Regions from separate parts of the Mojavia sp. genome, predicted to be linked through region 3. Evidence: predicted binding sites of a transcription regulator. Region 3 holds the regulator's gene; each other region holds the start of a gene.
The links. The regulator NtcA, encoded in region 3, controls nitrogen genes in cyanobacteria. The targets are predictions, from matches to a motif close to TNTGTANNNNNNNNTACANA.
Positions count from the first base shown of each region.

Region 1: AC5JL8_RS12895 (DUF3155 domain-containing protein) is a predicted target of NtcA. The motif match lies at 4,070-4,089, and genes of this name have one in related genera.
Region 2: gifA (glutamine synthetase inactivation factor IF7A) is a predicted target of NtcA. The motif match lies at 3,207-3,226, and genes of this name have one in related genera.

Region 1 covers NZ_JCACKA010000063.1:133,080-138,079, reverse strand. The annotation lists gene AC5JL8_RS12910 (conjugal transfer protein TrbI) at 71-763, shown strand; gene AC5JL8_RS12905 (S-layer homology domain-containing protein) at 1,124-2,368, shown strand; gene AC5JL8_RS12900 (GAF domain-containing sensor histidine kinase) at 2,485-3,831, opposite strand; gene AC5JL8_RS12895 (DUF3155 domain-containing protein) at 4,118-4,435, shown strand; gene AC5JL8_RS12890 (cofactor assembly of complex C subunit B) at 4,864-5,000, opposite strand, start outside.
Region 2 covers NZ_JCACKA010000089.1:18,854-23,853, forward strand. The annotation lists gene AC5JL8_RS26035 (DUF2330 domain-containing protein) at 1-747, opposite strand, end outside; gene AC5JL8_RS26040 (RnfABCDGE type electron transport complex subunit D) at 849-1,679, opposite strand; gene AC5JL8_RS26045 (ferritin-like domain-containing protein) at 1,935-2,834, opposite strand; gene gifA (glutamine synthetase inactivation factor IF7A) at 3,299-3,499, shown strand; gene glnA (type I glutamate--ammonia ligase) at 3,873-5,000, opposite strand, start outside.
Region 3 covers NZ_JCACKA010000036.1:16,138-21,137, forward strand. The annotation lists gene AC5JL8_RS06400 (pre-16S rRNA-processing nuclease YqgF) at 1-16, opposite strand, end outside; gene AC5JL8_RS06405 (DUF3084 domain-containing protein) at 235-1,728, opposite strand; gene ntcA (global nitrogen regulator NtcA) at 1,897-2,568, opposite strand; gene fabI (enoyl-ACP reductase FabI) at 2,947-3,723, shown strand; gene hisB (imidazoleglycerol-phosphate dehydratase HisB) at 3,857-4,498, shown strand; gene AC5JL8_RS06425 (ABC transporter ATP-binding protein) at 4,656-5,000, shown strand, end outside.

The DNA.
Region 1 (5,000 bases), on a different contig from region 3:
AAATATTCAGAAACAATCTCAGTAAATCTGCGTCAATAAATATCTCACAGATATAAACGGAAACTCTACTATGACACTTTTTTATCGTTGGAAATCTGGAACCGCTGCACTGATGGCAATGGCAATTACCACAGGTGCAATTACTCCTCTATTTACCTCTACCCCTGCTAATGCTCAATACAATATTGGTCAATCTAGAACAATTACTATTCCTAATAATGTAACATTGCCTGTTACCTACGAGAAAGAAAAAGTAATTGTGAATCCAGGGGAGACTTTACCTCTAACTCTGAAAATAGAAAGCGATATTATCGATAGAAACAGACAGGTATTGATTCCTCGTGGAACTGAAGTTGTTGGCAGACTAGAACCTGTAAATCTGGATGGACGTTATTCCAGTGATAGAAATAATAACCAGAATAAAGGTGTGAGGTTTGTAGCGCAAGAATTAGTATTTGCTTCTGGCCGGCGTCAGCAAATTAATGCAACTTCTCGAACAGTTACCCAAACTGAAAGAATCTCGCAGGGTTCAGATACTGGAAGTATCTTAACAGATGCAGCGATTGGTGCAGGTGCTGCTAGTGTAATCTCTTTAATTACAGGTAACCGCAAAATTGAAGTTTTAGAACCTATTATTGGTGCGGCGGCTGGTGCTGGAGCAAGTATACTGTTACGGAAAAAACAAGCTGATGTTTTCGTCTTGCGGCCTGAACAGGATTTAGATGTCACTTTGACCTCTAGTTTGGTACTATCCCGCTACTAGGCTTAACTCAATTTAAGTCGTGACTTTAATCATCCCCAATCTGCGATCGCCACTTTAACTATTGTGTGCGATCGTTTAATTTTTTACAGTCAAAAAATCTTATTGTTCAGCAACTATTCTAGCAATATATCGTCTTGTTCAATATCTATGATTGTTAGTATACCGCTTTTAGCGTAGAGAATAGATAATTAGCTAATACCATGATTATCTATTTTTTAGATAATTGTAAATTGATATTTTTTATGGATTTGTTACTAAAATAATGCTTTATGTGAAACTTGAATATTTTAGGAACATTTTACTTGATAAAGTGTCTAATTAATTAACAGAAAATAAAAAAACTTTAGGACGAAAAAATAAATGTTTGCTTTAAATCATTGGCAATCTGGCACAGCCGCACTCATGGCTTTAAGTATTACAGCAGGAGCTGTAGCACCCTTTATTGCAGTTACTCCATCTTTAGCTCAAACTACTTTTTCTGATGTTTCATCTAACTACTGGGCAGCACAATTTATTCAACAGTTATCACAGCGAGGTGTAATTGCTGGATTTCCTGATGGCAGTTTTCGTCCAGAAGAACCGGTGACACGCGCTCAATTTGCCGCTATGGTCAACAAAGCTTTCCAAAAAGCACCACAACGGCAAGCCATCAATTTTATTGATGTGCCAAGCAATTATTGGGCATCCAGTGCCATTCAGCAAGCCTATACCATCGGTTTCTTGTCAGGATATCCTGGAAATCGCTTCGAGCCTAACCAAGCTATTCCTCGCCAGCAGGTTTTGGTTTCCCTTGCCAACGGTTTGGAATACACTCCCAACAGAAATGTTGAAAGCACTCTGCAATACTTTAATGATGCTGCTAACATCGCTAGCTATGCCCGTAGTCCCATCGCGGCGGCGACTGAGAAACAAATTGTAGTCAACTATCCTAATGTTAATTTCTTGAATCCGACTACAACCGCTACGCGGGCACAGGTAGCAGCTTTTATCTACCAGGCATTAGTTAGTGCTAATCAAGCCTCAGCAATTAACTCTCCGTATATTGTGGCTGTTCAACCAACCACACCCACAACGCCTGTCGCCGTCACAATTCCTCAAGGAACTGCTATTCCTGTCAAGTATGACAAGGCTGAAAAAATCCTCGTCACTAAGGATGAAACTGCACCTTTGACACTGACGGTGGCGCAAAACGTGGTTACACAGGAGGGAGCAGTAGTAATTCCTGCTGGTAGTCAGGTGATTGGACAACTTAAACCCGCTCAAGGTGGTTCTCAATTCGTTGCCCAGAGACTGGTTTTAACCACAGGGCAAGAGTATCAGCTTAATGCCACTTCTGAAGTGATTACCAAAACACAAACAGTCAACAAAGGTACAAGTACTGGCACTATCATTCAGAATACCGTCTTGGGCGCAGGAGCAGCGGCTGCGGTATCAGCAGTCACGGGCGATCGCGCGATCGCTACAGAAGAAGTTCTGGGTGGGGCTGGTATCGGTGCGTTGATTGGGTTGTTCTTTGGTAAAAGCAGCGTTGATTTAATTGCAATTGACCCAGACACCGACCTCCAAATGACAATCAATCAAAATTTGCTGGTATCACTCAGATAGGCTTCAGTTATTAGCTATTGCTTATTTACAAGTGATTAATTTTCAGTAGTGCTGAGTACTGAGGCTGTTTGTGCGCTCGTGCAATTCATTTTAGTTTTTTAATCAGCACTTGTTACTCAGGAATCAGCACTGTTTCGGTGAACTTCAGGTAACCAAATAATAAACGTAGTTCCCGGTGTCTTAGGTGATGTAATCAGCGAATTAATTGCAGGGCTAAAAACTTCAATCTTGCCCTGCATTTGTTCTATTAATTGTTTGGCAATCGCTAGCCCCAAACCTGTGCCAGGTATTTCTGTTTTTGCTTGTACACCACGGTAATGACGCTCTCCAAGATGTTCTAAATCTTGCGGAGGAATCCCAGGACCTGTGTCACTGATAGAAATTCCTTGAAAATTATCTTTTTTTTGTCCTAGCTGAACTAGAATCTTACCACCAGCAGGAGTATATTTCAAGGCATTATCAATTATATTACTTATTACCTCTTGTAATGCTTTGATATTAGCGCGTACTAAAGGTAAATTTCGAGGAATTTTAGTTATCAGTTGTAGATTTCGTTCCTGTGCAATAGCTTTAGCTGAGATTAACAATGGTGTTAACAAATCTGCTAAAGAGCAGTCAGCTACTTTATCTCCTGTTCCTGGCAATAAAAGGGCTGGTTTAGATTCTTTTTGAATAGTCGCTTCTACGAATTCTCGGTTTTCTGGCAGCGAGAGTGGAGCTAAATCTGCCTGTGTCAAGTCAATAGCTTGATCAAACTGTTGCAATAATTCTTGGAGGCGATCGCTTTCTCGGACTATATTGGTTGCGACATCTCGGTTAGGATCTCCTGGCCGCAATCGCTTGATCAGTAGTTTACCAAAGGTTCTTAATGCTGTTAAGGGATTGCGAAACTGGTGCAATAAATTATCTAACAAATCGCGCTGCTGTTCTTGCAGGATTTGTTGTTGATGTAGCTCATGCTGTAACCATGCTCGACGCTGATCCAAAATACAGGCGATCGCCAGCGTTTGGGCTATCCTTTGAATTTCATTTTGCTCTTGCTCACTCCATGCCCTGTCTTCCCTACCTGTCACCAGTAACCCCATCATCACACCCTCATGGATTAGAGGCAAAACCATTTGGTTGCTACTGAGCATATATTCCTCTGGCATCCCAGATTCCTGTGATGAGCTAGAAGATTCCGACCCTGGTGCCAATAATTTTCTGGGATACTGGGGTAATGCCAAAATATTTCCTACTTGAAGTTGCCTACATCCTGTCGCCTCAGTAGCATCCTCCCCTGGAGGTAATATTGCCGTCTCTGGATAAATCACCACAGGAATTAATTTCGCCTGATCTGTAGGAGCTTCTACCAATTCTTGTGTTAGATAGACAACACTTAACGATGCTCCAAGCCCTTGGGTTAGTAGTGCTATTTGCTCTCGGCACAGAGCAACAAAATCAGAACTGGCAGACATTAACATTTTTTAGAATATTGCTCAGAATTACAGACTTTGAGGGTACATTAAAGAAGAGGCTTAATTTTTCACAGATCATTTAATAAAGCTTAACTAAATCTTTTTAGTAATGGTTTGCGCCAGGAAATTATATATTTCCTAATTTTGATTTATCTGCCCTTAAATTAAAGATATTATTTTTGCTGTATCAAAAGGTGAAAAACGGTTGATTTTTTGAACTAGAACCTATATAATTACGACGTATTTTGTAGCTAACACTACAATTTATAGCTTGAAAGAGGAGGAAAATAGGTTGGCCAGGAGACGGAAGCGCAAAAGTCGTCGTCGCCAAGAAGGGCGGCGAATTCTAGAGCACGTGCCTCAATATAGCATCGAAAGTGGCGAAGAAAAACCAGTTACAGCAGCTAGAAAATTTATTCTAGCTGAAGGAATTGCCCCACCTGCATTGCTACTGGTAAAGCGGAACGAACACACCACAGACCGTTATTTTTGGGCAGAAAAAGGACTATTTGGTGCTCAATACGTAGAAGAAAATCATTTCTTGTTTCCCAGCTTGAGGATCTTAGAAGCTCCTGCTGGTCAGGAAACATTAGCTTTGGCTAGTCGCTGACGCACGAATGCTTAATTTACGTATTGCATACGGCTTCTGACAATCATTTAACTGGCAAAATTGCTCATGTTATGCCAAATTTTCATTTTTTTAGTTTGTAGTTGATTTGCCAGTAGAGCTAGTCCAGGTAATCGGACAATCAACTCATCTCAAACCATGCTTGTTTGCACGGGTTGATTTATAGTCTGATCATGCAGAAGGGAGTCAGAATAGAGCGAAACGTGTCTATAAGCAAGAGCGAAGTTGCACGCTCAATTAGTGGATTGCTCAGAACGCTCTATCAAAAGATATAGTTTTTCCCTACGATATAATATCGTAGGGTAATTGACATATTATTACTTGTCTTTTCAGCTCCCTAATGCCTGTCTCCGGAAAATTTTGTCAGAAGCCTGCATCTCATACTAATGGATGATTGATAACATCAATAGTTATTCAATAAGTTTTAACTGTAGCGCCCTCTGTAACTCAATGAGTTCGTCCCGATGGGCAATTACAGTCATTTTACTTGAGGAGTATTGCTCATTTGGTCTGGCTTCCAATTTGAGCGATACTTTCTCAAGTCTTC
Region 2 (5,000 bases), on a different contig from region 3:
GTAGACAATTACATCCTGCTCAGTGGTGGCGTTGATCATGCCTAAACGAATTGGCAGCATGAACTTGGGTGACTTGTAGGAAATTTGTAGGGGACGGAGTAACTGGTAACCAGATTCCTCAAATTTATCTAGGTTGACTTTGGCAACAAAGAATTTCATGGAGGAGCGAATGTAGGGCTTAAGCAAATCTTTCGCTCCTTTGGGAATTTTGTAACCATTGCGATTTAGCCAGGTTTCCAATCCGCCAGATTCTTTAGCACTCAAGATTACAATGTCGTATTCGCCAACGTTGAAACGCGCCTCGACAGTTACACCTAAACTATCAGCACCCCTCCTCCTACCCCCTGCTTCATTTCTGGCTGATGGTGCTGCTGCTGCTTGCGGTTTGTCATATTCATAAAGTTGGGCACAGGGATCTGAGTCGAAATATTCTACTAATCGCGGCGCACTAAAAGCGTCTAGACGCTCGATAATCTTGGGTTCGGCAACGCGAACTTGCTCTTTTTGCAGCACGGTTGGTACAGGGACAACGATCGCAAAATCTTTAACTTCTCCTTGAAAATCGTTTGCCATTGTGAGGACGGTGCGATCGCCATCCCGTGCAATGATTACTTGAGAAGCTTTGTTATAAAGCTTTGTATCAGCTTTGGAAACATAAAATCCGCAGAATGCCCAAGCTGTGGGCACAAAGCAGAAGACAGCTATCAATATCACCAGTATTGGGATAAAAAATTTTAAAGGTTTCATTTTATTCCTCAAGGATTTTAAAAATTTGGGTATTGGGTATTGGGTATTGGGTATTAGGCATGGGGCATTGGGGATTAGGTAAATTGCCCAGTCCCTAATCCCTAGTCCCCAGTCTCTAGTCCCCAGTCCCCAGCCCCCACTTCCTCGTCTTCCTGTGACCAGGAATATTCGGGAGCTAACCAAAGGGCATCTAGCAGTATGGTCAATGGAGCCAAAATAAATAATGCCCAAAAAACTGCTGTGGAGATAAAGAAATAATTCCGCAGGATAAAAGTAACTATGGCTATGCACAACGCCCAAACTATACGCCCAATTCGGGCATTGGGAATTGAGCGAGGATCTGTGACCATAAACAGAGCAAATAAGAGCAAAGATCCGCTCATCAAACGATGGCAGTAAACATCCCAAGTCCAGCCCAACCAGAGATTACGTATTGCTTCTAGCAGTGAATAAGCACCCAAAAAGGTGGCTGTAGTGTCCCAGCGACCAACGCGCTGTAAAATCATGCCGCCAGTCCCAACAAATAACAGCCCATACCACCAATCCTCACCCCACTGTCCTGGTGAAACCCAGGCATCTGATGTGAGTAGCAAGGCGGTAATGATGCCAAAATTAGCAGGATTGAAGAAATGTTTATCACCGAATCGGAAGATAAATTTGCTGGTGATCGCACTTGCTGCTGCCAAGGCCATCGTTGTCCAGTTATCAGCCCGCAATAATAAGCTGAGTCCCAATGAGGTAATTAAGGCACTACGAACATTAATCATTTGTTCTTTGCCAATGATTAATGAAAAAATCCATTGAGTTGATAGACAAGTAGCGATCGCCACCCCAATCAACTCCGGTCGCAGTGTCCAGTCCCTTGTACCAATTCCCAAAACTAGGAACAAGGAGAGAAATAGAATTTGATAATCTCGAATATCCTTAAGCACATTACCCGTCTATTCAGGGATTACCCTGAGATTTTTCACCAATCTAGACGCGTACAGGCTGAAATATTATTGTTGTTACAGATTTTGTTACAAATTGCATTTTGCGTCAGATATTAATTTCGGCAAAAAAAATAGGTAAGGCATATGCCCTACCTAGTAGTCTGCTAAATCAAAATTAATGAGTGTAGACCGACACAAAGCCGTAGAAACTAATAGACACGGAGAACCAGAAAATTAAATTTCCTCCCGTCCTCTTCAAGCTGTGGTTTTTTTGCTGTTATTTTCTTTGCCCTTAATACCGTTGAGGAACATTGGCACAAACTTCTCCATAAATGCTTGAGGATCGCGCTGCCAAGCTTTTTGTGCTACCTGAATCCTAGTAAACTGCAACTCTGGCGCTAATAAGGTTTGTGGTAAGCGCTCCATTAGATACTGGGGACGTTGCCAAACGGGCATGGTATTTGCCACTTCTACCAGTTTGGCAACCCGCCGCAGTTCTGCACCTAGAGTGATATCCATTCCCGATTCAAATGCCGCTTGTTCAATTGCCGCATACTTTTGCTTGGCTTGCTCAACTTTTTGCCGATGTTCTGGACTTTTATCTGCTATTTGTGCTAACCAACGGTTACCCCAGCGGACGTGTCCTGCTTCCTCTGGCAGAATTTTTTCAATGGTTTCGCGGATTTTAATATTTTCTTCTGTTTGCGGTGCTTGCTTGAGGGCGTAAATGTGGGCTGAGAAATACTCACAGCCTCTTTTTTCGGTAATGTTAATCGCTGCCAACGCTGCAATAATACCGTCCTCTAGGTTATTTTTTGCATCCAAATATTCTTTATCTAAAAGACGATCAAATTCATCGATATAGGAAGACCCAGGGGGAGTTCCGACATCAGCTCCCAAATCTACCAGCAAATCAGTTAGCCACATGGCATGACGAGCTTCATCCGAGACATGGTGAGACAAATCCCGCACTAGTTCCCGTGGCTGTCCATTGAGTTTTTCAATTACCTCAGTCAGGTCTTTGCAACTGCGTTGCTCGCTGTAGCGGTAACGGTTGAGGGTAATCAGATGAAGTTCGCGATCGCGTACTACCTGTTTGAGGATATCCCTCGCACTCATCGCATTCTGAAATTTCCGTGGGTAAGTAACTGTCATAGTTTTATGAAGTTTTATAAAGTTTGTTTTCGCTATTTTTGATGGTAACTTAATTTCTCTCTACTACAGCGCTAGCGCTGGCTCACCCAAAAAGTCATTTTTAGAATTTAGGTAAATCGCTCAAATCACCTGAATGTAAGCATTTTGCATAAGTATGAGGGAGGTTTATGGTCTCTGATTCCTCAAATCTAAATAAGCGTAACTAATAAATAATCAATCTAGTGGTAGGTGTATCTCTCCAACTGATACCAACCTGAAGAAAGATGTCTAATTCAATTGCTAGGTGAGCTAAGTCAAAGGAGTTCTTCGTCGCTTTGTGTTGAAGGAAAATATCAAAATTAGAAAAGATTAAGTTTTGTTACTAAAAAGCATTTTGTAACTTTAGCTACAGAATTTCATGCTATATTAATTATCGAAAGAGTAAATCAATCATCTATAACTAAAAGCTTAGGGAGAACCATAGTATGTCTATTCAAGAGAAATCTCGTGCAATCATGGCGCGTCAATATCAAGAAGTCAAGAATCGTCAACAATCGATGCTGATGCGTAGCGCACAGGAGCTAGGTCTTCCTGAAGAAGTATCCCATTACTGGAACCCCATTCAAGGTAAGATTGACCCTACCACACGGGTAATTTATGGCAGCAGCCACGCTGCTATGAGTTAGGCTGTAAGAAATCTTAACTGAATTTTTTTAAGTTAGAACTTATACACCATGAATGAGAAATCAGGTGTTTCAGCCTTAATACATGGATAAACTCCCCCTTCCACAAAGGGGGTTTTGCATCAGTCCAGTAATGAACTCTAAAAAAAAGCCACCCTATAGGGTGGCAAAAAAAATTACAAGTAAAGCGTGACAGCAAGAATTATCAAGTTGCAACAATAGGTGGAAAACTTAACTTATAAGCTTTCTTTCCTTCTGCCCTCTGAATTGAAAGAGTGCTGAGTTGAGAGTTCTGAGTTGAGAGTAAAAATATTAGTTCCCAGTTCCCAGTCCCCTGTACCCAATCCCCAGTCCCTTCTGGCACTAGTTATGGCAATTAGCAATCGTAATAAAGGTAAAACTCATAGGGATGAGGACGCAGTTGTAATTGCTCAACTTCGTTAGCCAACTTGTAGTCAATCCAGTTTTCGATGAAGTCTTCCGTGAACACGCCTGTTTCTGTCAAGAAAGCGTGGTCATTTTCTAATGCTCCCAATGCTTTATCTAGAGAGCCTGGAGTGGAAGGAACTTTTGCCAGTTCTTCCGGAGAGAGTTCATAGATATTTCTATCTAAGGGTTCACCGGGATGGATTTTGTTCTTGATGCCATCGAGACCAGCACAAAGCATGGCAGCAAATGCCAAGTAGGGGTTAGATGTAGCGTCTGGACAACGGAACTCTAACCGTTTAGCTTTGGGGTTTGTGCCAGAAAGAGGAATCCGAACAGAAGCAGAACGGTTACCTTGGGAGTAAGCCAAGTTAACAGGTGCTTCATAACCAGGCACTAGGCGCTTGTAAGAGTTGGTAGTGGGGTTGGTGATTGCTAACAGTGCTGGCGCGTGTTTGAGGATACCGCCAATGTAGTACAGCGCCATTTCGCTCAAACCAGCATACTTATCGCCTGCAAATAGAGGTTTGCCATCCTTCCAGATAGACTGGTGAGTGTGCATCCCAGAACCGTTATCGCCAAACAGTGGTTTGGGCATGAAGGTAACGGTTTTGCTGTATTTCTTGGCAACGTTCTTGATGACATATTTGTAAGTCATCAACCAGTCAGCAGCTTCGATTAGCTTACCAAAGCGGAAACCTAGTTCACACTGACCACCAGTGGCAACTTCGTGGTGTTGTTTTTCAATGGGTACGCCGCAAGCCGCCATTGTCAGCAGCATTTCTGTACGCATATCTTGGAAGGTATCCGTTGGTGCAACTGGGAAGTAACCTTCTTTAAAGCGTGGCTTGTAAGCTAGGTTGGGGCCTTCATCTTTACCAGAATTCCAACGACCTTCTACAGAGTCTACGTAGTAGTAGCCTGCGTTGGCGGTTTGGTCAAAGCGCGCATCATCGAAGATGAAAAACTCGGCTTCTGGGCCAAAAAATGCTGTGTCACCAAGACCAGTAGAAACTAAGTAATCTACGGCTTTTTGGGCAATCACGCGAGGACAACGGCTATACCACTCGCCTGTGCG
Region 3 (5,000 bases):
ATTCACGGAGAGTCATAAGTAATTCACAATTCACAATTCAAAATGTAACAACGAATTTCTTATTCAGCTTTCTGGCAATTTATCATCTCCAAGTTATATTTATTTTGAATCCAAAGTTTTTATCAAAAAGCTGTTAACTTAATTTCAAACAAAACTACGTATTTAAAGTTGCTATGAAATGATATTAGATAATCAGAAGCTCATTAAACCCTGCTAATATATGTTGGTTGTTTTTCAGGTGCTAAAAACAACTTGCCCGTTGATTATTGCTATTAATTTGACTTTTAGTGGCCCCGCTGTATAAGTATCTTCTGCCGCGATCGCTTTGATTTCTATAAGTTGATCGGATTGCCTCAGTTGGGAAACAAAGCGAAGAAAAGTACCATCTATTTGCACATTTTCAATAATTCCAGCATTACGAGCGCGAAATTGGGAAGCAGAAATCAGCAGATCCAGTCGTTGCCGTAGTTGGTAAGATGTCATGGTTTTGGGATCGGCAGTAGTTGTAGCTAATACCTGTCCCCCTGAAAAGACTAGTTGATTTCGCGCTGTATCTGCAAAAAATTCTATCTGCTTTTCTCCCCTGACGTAATTACCAGCAGAGAAAATTCGCATCACGTATTCTCGTCCATCATCAATCTGCTTGACTAATTGCTCAATTCTATCTTGGGTAATATGCAGCAACTCTAGATTATTTACGCTATTTTCCCCAGGTTCAGTTAATTCGAGGTTAGCATTCCGGTTGGCTTCTTGTAGCAGTTGCATAACTGCCTGACGAGCCGCAGCAGCTTGGTTAACCTGAACAACAGCAGCAGCCAAAACTTGACCGCGAACCAAGGCAAGCTTACCTAAACGCAGATCCCGGTACGACTGATAATATTTTTCCAGTCTCGCCACTTCTTGTTCTAGATAGTTCTGCTGCCTTTCCAATTCTCTAAGGCGAGATTCCCGTTTGGCAATTACTTGCTCCCTTGCTGCAACTTCGGCATTGCGCTTTTGAATTAGTTGATCGAGACTGGCAATCTTTTGATCCCGTTGTTCAATAGCTTCTTGCCTGTTGGCTAATTCGCGATCGCGTTTTTCAATAGCTGTTTTGGCTTCATCAATGGCTTTTTTGGCTTCAGCGTACAGTCGTTGCCTTTCTGTTTTGAGTTGTTCAACTGCTGCCTGCAATGCCTTTCTTTGATCGTAAACGCTTTGAAGTTCAGCTATTGCTTTTTGATATTGAGCTACAACTTGGTCTAATTCGCTTTGAGTGCGCTGGAGTTGAGCTTGCGTTTGGGCTTGTTGAGAAATAGTACGGTTGAGTTGGGCTTGCGTTGCCTGTTGTTTGGCATTAGCTGCTTGTAAAGACTGATTAATTGCCTGCAAGTCTCGTTGAGCTTTTACTTGCTCCTTTCTTGCTTGGTTAAGTTCACCCTCTACTTGGCTTTTCTGAGCTTCCGTGGTTTTTAGCTGTTCACGCTTGTTCCTGAGGTCTGTTTGAATATCTTCTAACTCAAAGACTCCCTTGCGTAACCCTTCGTCAGCAGCAAATAAAATTGCTAAAGTTGATGCCGAAATTAAAGTTCCAGTAAAAATCGTTACTAGTACAGCCGTATTTTTAGGGCGTAGCTTAAAGAGTGAGAGGCGCGCCTTGCCAACCCGTGTGCCGATACGATCACCCACGGTGGCAAGCATGCCTCCCAAAATTAAAATTGCTGCGATGAGGATGTACCCGGTGGTCATCTTCAGCTACCGAAATGCTTCCAGATACAGCCTACTACTTTCAACCATTTTTTGTGGGGGACGAGGGATTGGCAATAGCCGAATTTACTCAATTTTTTAGATTTACCTCCATGTTAGTGCCATTTCTAAAAACACAATACGTGTCACCTCTGCTTCCCCCAATTGCTTTTAAGTGAATTGCCTACTTAAAGTAACAGGTTTATGCACAGTAATCTTCTTTTTGTGGATGGAAATCATCTTTTTTTCTCGCAAATCTCCAAGTAACCTGGTGACGGTAACGCGAGTAGAACCGATTGCTTCAGCGATCGCCTGATGAGATAGCTTCAAATCAATTGTGATCCCATCAGCGCAAGGAACCCCAAAATCACGGCAGAGAATTAACAAAAAACTCACTAACCTGGAACCCATATCTCGGTGAGCGAGAGTTTCAATCATCATCTCTGTTTGTAAAATTCGCGAAGACAAACCTCGCAGCATCAACATTGATAATTCTGGATTTTCCTTGAGTGCTTGCTCCACCTGTTCAATTGGAGCTGACAGTAATTCTACAGGCGTAAATGCAACGGCATGGTAAAACCGATCCGACTTGTTTCCCGTTAGCAGCGACAACACACCAAAAACGCTATTTTCCCGCAGCAGTGCTACTGTTATTTCTTCTCCTGCCTCGTACACCCTGGAAAGTTTAACAGCACCTTTCAAAAGAAAATAAACTCGTTCAGCAGGATCGCCAGGAAAAAAGATCGTTTTATTTCGTTCAAACGTTTCCACAACCGGCGGAAAAGCTCCGGTTGCCATTTGACGGAAAACATTTGCTAGGGCTTTATCTTGTGTCACGATCATCTCCCTTCCCCTACCCAATGCCGGAAAAACAAAAACTGATTACCTAAGAATACACCTGAAAAATCAATAAAGCACCGTCAACCTTTCTGTACTTTCCTATACTCAAAATTAATGCTTTATAGTTATTTGTTTATAATGATACATAATTTTTGATATTTTTAGTGATTAATCCTTGAATATGGCTTAAATTAGCTGTATTAAAAAGGTTTTTTAAAGACAAAATCAAGATAAATTGAGAATATATAAAGGATTAATCAGTAATTTTATTGTATTAAACTGTCTTACCAATAATCATTTTTACAAATCCTGTAAAAAACAAAGACAAACTAGCCTCAGATTCTAGTATGCTCCTAATGATTGTTCACATTAACAATTGCTATGCTAAATCTGACTGGAAAAAATGCCCTTGTCACAGGTATTGCAAATAACCGCTCGATCGCCTGGGGGATCGCTCAACAACTACACAAAGCCGGAGCTAACTTAGGTATTACCTACTTGCCAGATGAACGAGGCAAGATGGAGAAAAAAGTTGCTGAATTGGTAGAACCCCTTAACCCCAGCTTATTTCTTCCCTGTGATGTCCAAAACGACGAACAAATTCAATCTACTTTTGAAACAATCCGCAATAAGTGGGAAAAACTAGATATCCTCGTCCACTGTCTGGCCTTTGCCAATAAAGATGATTTAAGTGGTGATTTTAGCCAAACATCACGCGCTGGCTTTAACACGGCGCTACAAATTAGCACATACTCACTGGTGCAATTGAGTGGTGCAGCTAAACCTTTGATGACAGAAGGAGGAAGTATCCTCACCCTCAGCTATTTAGGCAGCGTCAGGGCAATTCCTAACTATAACGTCATGGGTGTTGCTAAGGCAGGATTGGAAGCAAGTGTACGTTACTTAGCTGCTGAAATGGGGCCACAAAATATCCGAGTCAATGCCATCTCCGCCGGGCCAATCCGTACTTTGGCATCAAGCGCGGTAGGAGGAATTTTAGATATGATTCATCATGTCGAGCAAGTTGCGCCCCTGCGACGCACAGTAACTCAATTAGAAGTAGGCAATACTGCGGCTTTTTTATGTAGTGACCTGTCCAGTGGTATTACAGGACAAGTCCTATATGTGGATGCAGGATATGAAATCATGGGAATGTAAGGAAATTGGGGATTGGGGATTGGGTATTGGGAAGAAGAGGCAGAAAAGAGGAAATGACTGTGAGTTATCCCTGCACTCTTTCCTAGTCCCCAGTCCCTAGTCTCTAGTCCCTAGCCCCTAGTATCCATTAACTATGCAAATCAGCGATTACCAAATTAATTCACACCACAACCAGTCAATTCCAAACCTGCGGATTGCCACTGTCCATCGCACTACCGGCGAAACCGATATACAAGTCACTATCAACCTCGATGGTACAGGGATTTGTAAGGCTGCAACAGGCATTCCATTTTTGGATCATATGCTGCATCAAATTGCTTCCCACGGGCTGATTGACTTGGATGTCCAAGCACAGGGAGACTGGGAAATTGATGACCACCACACCAACGAAGATGTGGGTATTACTTTAGGGCAGGCTTTTAGTAAAGCTCTAGGTGATAGGAAGGGTATTAATCGCTTTGGGAATTTCCTCGCGCCGCTGGATGAGGCATTAGTTCAGGTAGCACTGGACTTTTCTGGTCGCCCCCACCTCAGTTACGGTTTAGAGATCCCTACACAGCGGGTAGGAAACTATGATACCCAACTGGTACGCGAATTTTTTGTAGCATTAGTGAACCACAGCCAAATGACATTGCACATTCGTCAGTTAGATGGTATAAATTCCCATCACATCATTGAAGCAACATTTAAGGCGTTTGCCAGAGCAATGCGGATAGCGGTGGAGATAGACCCCCGTCGTGCTGGCATGATTCCTAGTTCTAAGGGAGTTTTGTAAAGTCATTGTGTGTATCAATTAGCTACCCAGTTGCCGATAATTGCCACACTTAGTTGTGTTTGTTATTGCTATCAACTGGGTAACCTGTATTTAATACCGAGTTACAGCTAAGTGTGACTTTGGTAGTTAGTAATTGCTAATTGATAATTAAACCAAGATGAAGTCTGTTGCAGACGCGCCCGATGCTCTACTGAATACTAGAGACACTCCGCCAGTAGTCCTAACTTCTGAGTTGCGGAAAGTTTATCGAACTGGCTTTTGGCTGAATCAAAAAGTTCTGTCTCTTAAAAGCTGTTCTTTAACCGTTTACCAAGGGGAAACTTTTGGGTTGCTAGGCCCGAATGGTGCTGGTAAAACCACGCTTTTAAAACTATTGCTGGGAATCATTCGCCCTAGTTCTGGGCGAGGATTATTATTAGGTAAACCATTAGGCGATCGCAGTGTCAAACAATGCATCGGCTACCTACCAGAAAATCCGTATTTATATGAATATCTCACCGGT